Regions from separate parts of the Vibrio sp. 1078-1 genome, predicted to be linked through region 2. Evidence: predicted binding sites of a transcription regulator. Region 2 holds the regulator's gene; the other holds the start of a gene.
The links. The regulator CRP, encoded in region 2, controls carbon source genes, mostly activating them, when cyclic AMP is high. The targets are predictions, from matches to a motif close to TGTGANNNNNNTCACA.
Positions count from the first base shown of each region.

Region 1: the regulator CRP is predicted to act here: its motif matches at 1,697-1,712, upstream of cytR (DNA-binding transcriptional regulator CytR).

Region 1 covers NZ_JAWOWM010000004.1:235,791-241,621, forward strand. The annotation lists gene ftsN (cell division protein FtsN) at 1-190, opposite strand, end outside; gene cytR (DNA-binding transcriptional regulator CytR) at 415-1,443, opposite strand; gene priA (primosomal protein N') at 1,747-3,948, opposite strand; gene rpmE (50S ribosomal protein L31) at 4,245-4,466, shown strand; gene rpsJ (30S ribosomal protein S10) at 4,923-5,234, shown strand; gene rplC (50S ribosomal protein L3) at 5,249-5,831, shown strand, end outside.
Region 2 covers NZ_JAWOWM010000023.1:14,819-20,649, forward strand. The annotation lists gene R7190_RS23610 (hydrolase) at 1-845, shown strand, start outside; gene R7190_RS23615 (YheU family protein) at 879-1,091, shown strand; gene R7190_RS23620 (phosphoribulokinase) at 1,217-2,086, shown strand; gene crp (cAMP-activated global transcriptional regulator CRP) at 2,327-2,959, shown strand; gene R7190_RS23630 (DUF1338 domain-containing protein) at 3,096-3,887, opposite strand; gene astD (succinylglutamate-semialdehyde dehydrogenase) at 4,136-5,593, opposite strand; gene astA (arginine N-succinyltransferase) at 5,622-5,831, opposite strand, start outside.

The DNA of each region.
Region 1 (5,831 bases), on a different contig from region 2:
TTGGCTGCTTCACGACTGGTTGTTTAGGTTCTGGGTCGCTACTCAAAAGGTAAAGACCATAGCCAAAACCGCCCACGAGCAAGATAGCGAGCAGGCCACTGCGCCAAGGTTTTTTTCTTCTCGGCGGCTGTTTTTTTGTCGACTTTTTTGGGGCGCCTCGCCCCCGTCTTACATAATCTCTATTTGCCACGGTTATTTCTGGTCATCAAGGATTCTTGCAAATATGTTAATCCAGAACGAGTTGAGAAAACACCCTATTGATAGAATCTTGATAGCTAAAGCGCGACAACGCCCGAGTGTAGGAGTGTGTTTCCGTTTTCGCTTATATTTATTCGTGGATATACAAAAAGCAGGAGGGGTAAATAAAAAGCGGCGCCTTAGCACCGCTTTGGGTATGAATACCTAATCTTTAGGTTAAGGGCGCTGTGGTGGCGCTGCACTTCCGCGAATGACGAGATTAGTTTCAAGCAGACGCGAGCCTGAATGCACGTCGTGGCCTTTTAACATCTCGAGCATCATTAGCATCGCTTGTCGACCAATCTCATAGCGAGGTTGAGAGATGGTGGTCAACGGTGGATCGCAGTACTGAGCGAAGTTAATGTCATCAAAGCCCACAACAGAGAGATCTTGCGGTACTCGTAAGCCAAGCTTTTTCGCTTCTTGAATTGCGCCGATGGCCATTGTGTCACAGTGACAGAAAATAGCCGTTGGTGGCTCTGGCAATTCGAGCAGTTTATGAACGGCTTTTGCTCCGCCATCAAAAGAGAACTCAGTAATGACACTATATTGTGGATCTTTATTGATGCCGGCACGGCGCAGGGCTTGTTGGTAGCCTTGCTGGCGGAACTGACACAATATTGCTGTATCTGGTCCAGAGATTTGCGCAATGCGTTTATGACCTAATTGGGTTAGGTAATTCACCGCTTCAAATGCTGAGGTCAGGTTATCAATATGTACTGTCGGAAGCTCGAGTTCAGGCGCAAATTCACACGCCATTACCATCGGAGGTAAGTTCTTTTGCTCTGGCTTACTGACATCGAACGGTAGATCTGTGCCAAGCAGTAGCATTCCATCTGCCTGCTTAGTAAATACGAGGTTAACGAAAGAACTTTCACGTTTCTTCTGTTGTCCGCTATCGCCCAGCAGGACTAGATAGCCATGTTCCATGGCAGCATCTTCAATACCGCGAATAATTTCAGAAAAATAAGGATCACAGATGTCGGGAACGATAGTGACAATGGTTTTTGATTCGTTTCTACGTAAGTTACGCGCTAATGAGTTTGGAGAATAACCCGCTTCAAGTACGGCATCTTCTACTCTCTTTCTTGTAGAAGAAGAGACTTTCTCTGGATTCATTAAGGCTCGAGATACCGTAGCCGTAGACACTCCCGCAAGCTGGGCAACATCCTTCATTGTCGCCATAGTTTTTAACCTCTCATTTATTTTTTGCCAAGATGACGTTATTCCGGTTTGAAATCAGAGTAATCAAACCGAGTGAGAGCTGTATTTGCTCTTCGCTCAGTTCGTGTTAACGAGTGGGAAAATGGATTCTTCACCGCGATATCAATTTGTGGGAATAGTCATTGTTTTAATCTAAGCCTGTGCAAACAAGTCACTTTAGACTTTTCTAATTTGGATAGTCTATTCATTTCTAAAGTGAAAGTTACGGTCTGTTTAACAAAAATTGTAATCTTGGTGTGATTCTGGTCACATTAAATGGTAATTCATTACATAGTTAAACGTTTGCTAGCTGAGATCTTGTGGTTCTATGTCTAAATTCCAGCGTACTTTCTTAGCATTTGGCAACAACTCAATAGCAGGTTTGGCACTGGTTAATAACTTTTGCATCAATGAACGATGCTGGGTTTGAAGTAACAGCTGCCAGCGGTATTTGCCTGCACGTTTGGCGAGAGGTGATGGTGTTGGACCCAGCACCATGCAAGTGTCGTCAAATAAAGGATGCGATTCTAAGGTAAAGCGAACCTGACGTAAGAAGTCTTCAACCACTTCACTTTGGTTTGCTTCTGCTTTAAACAGAGTCAAGAAACTATAAGGCGGAAGCTGGGCGAGCTTACGCTCTTCCAGAGCTGTCATGGCAAAGTGACGATAGTCTTTTTGGAGTAGGGCTTGCAGCAAGCTGTGCTCAGGATGGTGAGTTTGCAGGATCACTTCGCCAGGTTTACTTGCTCGGCCAGCACGACCTGCGACCTGAATAAACAGCTGAGCTAATCGCTCCGAAGCGCGAAAATCACTACTATACAAAGAGCCATCAACATCCAAAAGAGCTACGAGCGTTACATTTGGAAAGTGGTGCCCCTTAGCCAGCATTTGAGTGCCTATCAGTATTTGGTATTCACCTTTACGAATCGACTCAAGGGCATCTTCCAAGCTACCTTTGCGACGTGTGCTATCTCTGTCGATGCGAATGGCTTTGTATTCTGGAAACAACTGAGCCAATTGTTGTTCGAGCTGTTCCGTTCCTACGCCGACGGTAACCAGTTGAGTTGAACCACATCCCTGACACTGATGAATGACAGGTTGTTGTGAGCCGCAGTGATGGCAGCGTATTTCGTTGCTGTAATGGTGGAACGTATAGTATGCATCACAGCGTTTACATTCTGCAATCCAACCGCATTCATGGCACATCAAAGCGGGCGAAAAGCCTCGGCGGTTAAGAAACAACATTACTTGATTGCCAGCTTTTAAATGCTTGCGCATCTCGGCAATCAGTTGGGCAGATAAGCCACTTTCTAAATACTGACCCTTTACATCTAACACTTTATTGGTGGTTGGTACGGCAGAGCCAGCTCGTTGGGTGAGTGTTAAATGGTGATATTTACCAGACAGCGCATTATGTAGGGTTTCTAACGCTGGCGTCGCTGAGCCAAGGACAATCGGCACTTGCTCTTTATGGGCGCGCATGACAGCAACATCACGAGCGTGGTAACGCAAGCTGTCTTGTTGCTTATAAGAGGAGTCATGCTCTTCATCAACGATAATAATCCCCAAATCAGCAAAAGGTGTCAGTAGGGCTGAGCGCGTACCAATGATGATCCCCGCGGCTTTATCGCGAGCCGATAACCAGGCGTTCAAACGCTCTGTTTCATTCAAACCGGAATGAATCACATCTACCGGGACATTAAATCGATGTTTAAAGCGGTTGATGGTTTGGGGCGTTAGACCGATCTCAGGTACTAAAACTAATGCCTGTTTCCCTTGCTCTAGGACGGGCTTGATAAGGTTTAAGTAAACTTCTGTTTTACCAGAGCCAGTTACCCCCTCTAATAAATAGCAAGCAAAGCCTGTTTGGCTATTTACGCTTGCAATAGCGAGTGCTTGTTCATGGTTAAGCTTTGGTTTCTCTACCGTGCACTCTACATTTTGACTCCATTTCGTAATAACCGGCTTTTTCTCGATACGCTCGACCCAACCTTTTTCTTCGAGATTTTTTAAGATGGTCGAGTTTACTTCTTGATCCAAGAGTTCTTGATGCGAGATTGGGCCGTTGACCATCATTTGGAGTGCACGCTGTTGTTTTACTGCACGCCCAAGCCCTTGCATGAGCTTATTTCTTCCTGCTTCTGTCAGTTGCCATTCTTGTAGCGTTGCAAAGTCGGCCGGTTTGCCTTTCCTCAGCGCGGCAGGCATTGCATTGTGTAGAGTGTCACCTAGAGGGTACTGATAGAACTGGCTGCACCAATTTAGCAGAGAATAAAGCGTCTCTGGCCATATCGGTTGGGAGTCTAATACCGCTTTGATTGGCTTAAGCTGCTCTTTAGGAAAGTCGGAGTGGTTCACCATTGCGGTGACGATGCCGACTAAGGTTTGGCGTCCAAAAGGTACGGAAACGCGTCCACCAATGATCGGAAACAGGTGCCCCGGAATGGCGTAATCAAATTGTTTGTCGAGCGGAACGGGTAATGCCACTCTAGCAATGGTTGGACGCATAAATTCTTAGCTATTAAAAAAGAGGGAAAGGAAATGAGAGTCTATTAAAATCGGTATGGAAATTCGAGTAAAGCAATGCGATTCAGCGTGAATCGTGCCTCTATGATTAGTCTGGCTAAAAAAGTGGCGAAAAAGTTGCCAAATGTGTTGATCCGAGCAATGTGATTCTTTACTATATCGCGCCTTGAGATATGGCTTCGGCAATTAGTTGATGCGGTATCCCATTTTATTATTAATTGCGTGTGGTGTGCGGCTTAGATTCGTATAGCGACACGGCCTACTATTGAGGTTATCCCATGAAAGCTGGTATCCACCCAGAATACAAAGCAGTAAAAGCGACTTGTTCTTGCGGCAACTCTTTTGAGTTCAACTCTACTCTAGGTAAAGAGTCTATCCACCTAGACGTATGTGACAAGTGTCACCCATTCTACACTGGTAAGCAACGTATCGTTGATACAGGCGGCCGTGTTGATCGCTTCAACAAGCGTTTCGGTGCACTATCAAGCGGTAAGAAATAATAGCAGCCGCTATTACGATTACAGTTTAGAAAAGGACGCTTCGGCGTCCTTTTTGTTTTAATGGCTACCAAGCGAAGAGGAATGTATGGGGTTTGGAATATTCCCGATTATTTTTCACTCAGCGCTTGCAACCTAAAGTGTGATCTGTATAATGCAGCGCACTGGTTAAGCCAGTTGTGAACCAATGAGCAGTGAGGAGCGAGCAAATCTAAGGATTTGTGAGGTAATGTATACTCAGCTTATGTTCGCGGTTAATACAATTAGCTATCTTTTCTTCGGAAAAACTATCCTCAAAGGTGACTTTGGCATATAGGGATAGTTAATCGAAAATTAACTGACAATGCGTCCTAATCTTGGATGCTACGGTTTCACATAAATCAATCGGCATTCTCTCGTCTCGACGAGTTTGAGTGGCGATATTGTTTGTGTAATTTATTAAATTTGGAGCTCTGTCTCATGCAGAACCAACGTATCCGTATCCGCCTAAAAGCTTTCGATTACAAACTAATCGATGCTTCTACAGCGGAAATCGTTGAAACAGCTAAGCGCACTGGCGCACAGGTTCGTGGTCCAATCCCACTGCCAACTCGTAAAGAGCGTTTCACAGTTCTTATCTCTCCACACGTTAACAAGAAAGCACGTGACCAGTACGAAATCCGTACTCACAAGCGTCTAATCGACATCGTTGAGCCAACAGACAAGACTGTTGATGCTCTAATGCGTCTAGACCTTGCTGCGGGCGTTGACGTTCAAATTAGCCTAGGTTAAGGGAGATTAGAAGTATGATTGGTCTAATCGGTCGTAAAGTGGGCATGACCCGCGTATTTACTGAAGAAGGCGTTTCTATCCCAGTAACAGTTGTTGAGGTTGAAGCTAACCGTGTTTCTCAAGTGAAAACTCTTGAAACTGACGGCTACGCAGCAATCCAGGTTACAGCTGGTTCTAAGAAAGCTAACCGCGTAAACAAAGCTGAAGCAGGTCACTTTGCTAAAGCTGGCGTTGAAGCTGGTCGCGGTCTTTGGGAATTCCGTTTAGAAAACGGCGAAGAGTTCGAAGTTGGTTCAGAACTAACTGTTGAACTATTCAACGAAACTAAGAAAGTAGACGTTACTGGTACATCTAAGGGTAAAGGTTTCCAAGGCGCTGTTAAGCGTTGGAACTTCCGTACTCAAGATATGACTCACGGTAACTCATTGTCTCACCGTGCTCCTGGTTCTATCGGTCAATGTCAGACTCCAGGTCGCGTATTTAAAGGCAAGAAAATGGCAGGTCACATGGGTGCTGAGCGTGTAACGACTCAAAACCTAGAGATCGTACGTGTTGACGCTGAGCGCAACCTGCTTCTTATTAAAGGTGCAGTCCCAG
Region 2 (5,831 bases):
AGCCTGCACAAAAAAAGCCGATTTTTGTTTTATTTCATGGATTAGAGGGGTGCTTCTATAGCCCTTATGCCAATGGGCTAATGAATGCATTTGCTCAATCTGGATGGCTGTCGGTGATGATGCATTTCCGCGGTTGTAGCGGTAAGCCAAACAAGAAAGCTCGCGCCTATCATTCTGGTGAAGTGACTGACGCCCTCCACTTCTTAGAGCACCTTGAGCAACGCTTTCCTGATAACCCCAAGGTTGCGGTTGGTATTTCTCTTGGCGGTAACATGTTGGCGAATTATTTAGCCCAATATAAAGACCACCCTATTTTGAATGCAGCGACTATTATCTCAGCGCCTTTAGACCTAGCGGCGTGTGCGAACCGTATAGAACAAGGCTTTTCAAAAGTGTATCGCCGTTATCTGCTTTCTTCACTGAAACGTAACGCGTTACAAAAGCATCATCTACTGCATGGCGAGCTGGCGCTGTCCTACAACTCAATCAAACGTGTCACACGGCTGTATGAATTCGATGATTTGATTACCGCACCATTGCATGGCTTTAAAGACGCACAAGATTATTACGACCAATGCTCTGGCTTAAGTAAACTACAGCAAATCACGCTACCCACACTGATCATCCATGCCAAAGACGATCCGTTCATGACCGATGATGTGATACCGAAGTTTGTTCTGCCAGATAATATTGATTACCGTCTCTTTGAGCACGGTGGCCATGTTGGCTTCCTGACAGGAACGGCGTTAAAACCTAAGTTTTGGTTGGAGGAAGCGCTGCCCGCGTATTACGAAAGTATCGCCGCAGATTACCTTTCTGCTGTATCCAAGCAACGAACGCAGTAAACTAGCCGCTCATCATAAAAGTTAGAGGTATTTATGATCATTCCATGGCAAGACATTGCGCCGGAAACATTGGAAAACTTAATTCGTGAATTCGTCTTACGCGAAGGAACGGATTACGGAACCGTCGAGGTTTCTTTGCATGACAAAATTGATCAAGTTAAAGCTCAATTGGAAAAAGGTGAAGCGGTTATCGTGTTCTCTGAGCTACACGAAACCGTCGATATTCAGCATAAAACAAAATTTTAGACCCTTCACATTTTACCGTATCCCACTCGATGACAAGGTATTGTTACGTGCTATAGTGGGATATCGACCGTGCAGTAGTAACTCTACTGCACATTACAGGTAAGTAATTTTCGACAAGGTTTGTCATGTCAGCTAAACACCCAATTATTGCGGTTACTGGTTCGTCCGGTGCCGGCACGACCACTACATCTGAAGCCTTCCGTAAAATGTTCAATATGATGAACGTTAAACCCGCATGGGTTGAAGGCGATAGCTTCCATCGCTTTACTCGCCCAGAAATGGACATCGAAATCCGCAAAGCCCGCGAGCAAGGTCGACACATTAGCTACTTTGGCCCACAAGCTAATGACTTCCCGGGATTAGAAGAGTTTTTCCGTAAGTTCGGGCATGACGGCACTGGCAGCGTGCGCCGTTATCTGCACACGTTTGACGAAGCGGTTCCCTACAATCAAATGCCAGGCACGTTTACACCGTGGCAAGACTTACCCGAAAACAGCGACGTTCTGTTTTATGAAGGGTTACATGGTGGCGTGGTCGATGGCGATGTTAATGTTGCTCAACATGTGGATTTCTTAATCGGCATGGTGCCGATTGTGAACTTAGAGTGGATACAAAAATTCGTACGTGACACTCGCGATCGCGGCCATTCGCGTGAAGCGGTAATGGACTCAATCGTGCGATCCATGGACGATTACCTCAACTATATCACTCCGCAGTTTTCTCGTACTCACATCAACTTCCAGCGCGTACCGACCGTTGATACTTCCAACCCACTTAATGCAAAAGGCATCCCTAGTTTGGATGAGAGTTTTGTGGTGATTCGCCTACGCGGTATCAAGAATGTCGACTTCCCATATCTGCTGGCCATGATTGATGGCTCATTCATGTCACGCCACAACACGATTGTCGTACCCGGCGGTAAGATGAGCTTTGCAATGGAGCTCATAGTTCGGCCTATCCTACAACAGCTCATCGAAACAGGGAAAATTGGCTAAAAACCTGCCTGCGAAGATGTTTACTTTTCATACCGTGATCATGTGCACAGTTTTGCTTACAAAATCTCAATCATGGCACGATTAAAATCAAGAAATCGTTTTCGAAAAAGGATACTATTTCTTACCGAAACACAAGAGAGCTTGCAGCATATAAAAAGTGCTCTTATTCTAGTAGGCCTAATTCAGGCTTAGCTAAAATATGGATAGCGCAAGCGTACCCTGCAGAGGAAGTGAGATATTATGGTTCTAGGTAAACCTCAAACCGACCCAACATTAGAGTGGTTTCTTTCACACTGTCATATTCATAAGTACCCTTCAAAGAGCACGCTAATTCACGCGGGCGAAAAGGCAGAAACTTTGTACTACATCGTTAAAGGTTCTGTTGCGGTTCTTATCAAAGACGAAGAAGGTAAGGAGATGATCCTTTCTTACCTAAACCAAGGAGACTTTATTGGTGAACTTGGTCTATTCGAGGAAGACCAAGAGCGCACAGCTTGGGTTCGTGCTAAATCTCCTTGTGAAGTTGCTGAAATTTCTTTCAAGAAGTTCCGTCAGCTTATCCAAGTAAACCCAGACATCCTAATGCGTCTTTCTGCGCAGATGGCTCGTCGTCTTCAAGTAACTAGCCAAAAAGTGGGTGACCTGGCGTTCCTAGACGTAACTGGTCGTATCGCTCAGACGCTTCTGAACCTTGCAAAACAACCAGACGCAATGACTCACCCAGACGGCATGCAAATCAAGATCACTCGTCAAGAAATCGGTCAAATTGTTGGCTGTTCTCGTGAGACAGTAGGTCGTATTTTGAAGATGCTAGAAGAGCAGAACCTAATCTCTGCTCACGGTAAAACCATCGTGGTTTACGGTACTCGTTAATCTCAAACTAGAGTGACACGAACAAAATTATAAAAGCCACCAATGGCAACATTGGTGGCTTTTTATTTACTCATGACCAAATAAGATAGGGTGCAGCGAACACTAATGAGTAAGCTTAACAGGTTAACCCTAAAACTTAGCCATTCGTACTTTCAAAGATTTTGTCAGCTGAAGCGGCCACGAAACCTGGGTACAAATCACCATTTTCCATCGGATAGCGCTTAGCAAATTCATAAAACCCGCCAGGGATAATTTCAGTGCCTTCGCTAAAACGAACCGCTACTTTATCTGCCATGGTCGATGACTGCTCTAGCAACACCTCAGGAGTGCCCTTCACTTCACCACCATTTTCATTAATGGTAAACCCAGCGGTACGCAGATGATCGTTTACCTGCTTCACTTCTTCATATTCATTGAGTTGGTTAACGCTCACCGTGAAGTGGTTTGCTCCGTAACCATGCGCCGCAAGCCAAGATGCGTACTCACTTTCTTTAGCCAACGTTTGGTAATCAGCAAAGCTTAAATCCCACAAGCGTCCACCATGTAAGAATGCGCTATCGTTCAGCTTGTCAGCATCGACTTGTGCCACCAAATTTTTCACAATCTCTTGTAGCTCAGGCGAGCACTCTTCAACTTTTAGCTCACTAATAAATACTTTAGGTTGCTTCGGATCTGGGTGCTCATAGTGCTTAGCAACCAGCTTTTTGCTTTCGAAAACGTAATCACCACACGCCTTGTAACCAATAGCTACAAATGGCTTAGCTAGAGTTTCAATACCAAGAGGCGCGATATTGAAGGTACGTAAAGCTATATGATCATTAATCAGAGGCTCATCTTCTTGAAGCAGCTGATGCACTTTAGCCGCCGAAGGGCAAAGACGTTGAATGTAATCTTGCCATAGCGATTCAAATAACACATCGGGCGTCATAACGACTCCTTGTTACGAGATGTAGAGTTTAAAGGTAAGCGGAAGTTGGCTGCTCGTTCACAACAAAAGTTGTCCAGAATAATGAACGAGCAACCATCAACCTGTGACGGTAAATGCCAGTCAGTCAACACGCTTTTCCGAGTCTTTGCTCACTTTTCGTGTTCTGCCAACGATCACTACAACCCATACCTAAATGATGCGCCGGCAAGGTGAGCCGCAATGCATAGTTGCGACTCTATTATTAAAACTTATAGCGCTACACCTGGACTCAATGTTGCAGGCAAGACAGTCTCTTGACCTTCCATTGATGCCATTGGGTACGCACAGTAATCTGCTGCGTAGTAAGCGCTTGGGCGCAAGTTACCCGACGCCCCCGGACCACCAAATGGCGCATCACCGCTTGCACCAGTGAGCTGGCGGTTACGGTTCACGATACCTGCACGAATGTGGTCAACGAAGTATTCCCATTCTTGGTCGTCGGTTGAGACCAAACCAGCAGATAAGCCAAAGCGCGTATCGTTTGCTAGCGCCACGGCTTTGTCTAACCCTTCGTAACGCACCACTTGCAGAAGTGGGCCGAAGTATTCTTCATCTGGTAACTCAGCAATGTTCGTTACATCAATGATGCCAGGAGAAACAAACGCCGCCTCTCCTGCTTTCGCTTCAATCAAGCTTTCACCGCCAAGAGACTGTAGATTAGCTTGTGCATCAAGAATAAACTTGGCTGCCACGACCGAAATTTGCGGTCCCATAAATGGCGCAGGTTCTGCAAATGGTTGGTCTACGCGAATATTGCGTGTCGCTTCAACGAGCTTGGTGATAAGCGCATCGCCTTTTTCACCCAATGGCACATACAAACGACGAGCACACGTACAACGCTGCCCAGCACTGATAAACGCTGACTGGATGATGGTGTAAACCGTGGCATCCAAATCACCATATTTATCAGAGATCACCATCGGGTTATTACCACCCATTTCTAGTGCGAGCATCTTGCCTGGTTGACCCGCAAATTGACGGTGTAATACATGCCCCGTATTCGCGCTACCCGTAAACAGTACGCCATCAATGCCTTTTGCGTCAGCGAGGGCGATACCAGTTTCTTTCGCGCCTTGGACAAGGTTAATCACGCCTTTCGGCAGACCGGCTTCTTCCCATAGCTTCATTGCCAATTCACCCGTCCATGGCGTTTGCTCAGACGGTTTGAAGACTACCGTGTTACCAGCCAATAGCGCAGGCACAATGTGACCATTTGGTAGGTGGCCTGGGAAGTTGTAAGGACCAAACACCGCCATCACGCCCAATGGGCGGTGGCGCAATACGATTTGGTTGCCTGCTGCTTCACGGCTCGCCTCACCAGTGCGGTCATGATAAGCGCGAATAGAAATCGCAATTTTTCCTGCCATCGCTGCCGCTTCGGTACGTGTTTCCCAGATTGGCTTGCCGGTTTCTTTGGCAATCACTTCAGCGATTTTTTCGCTGTTCTCTTTTACTTTCTCAGCAAAAGCCAACACGATCGCCTCACGCTCTGCAAATGGACGCTTTTTCCAGTCAATAAACGCTTCACGCGCTGCAGATACCGCCTGGTTCACCTGCTCTGCCGTTGCACCTTTGCCTTGCCAGATTACTTCTTGGTTGTACGGCGACAGAGACGTAAATGCTTCACCCTGACCTTGTACCCACTCACCTGCAATCCAATGTGTCATTGTTTCTATCCTTAAATTCTGTCGTCTGTTACTGCGGAAGAAGGCGAACGAAATCCCCTTCTTCAACCGAAAGTGCATCCGCAACGTCTGGTGCAATCATCACGCTTTGTGTTTCTGCGTCATACGCCGCTTTAGTGACTGTCGCACGGAAGTTCTCGAAAGATGAATTACACATCAAGAAGTCTTGTGTGCTGGAATGTTCAGAGATTTTGACTTGCGCACGGAATGAATGACGTAC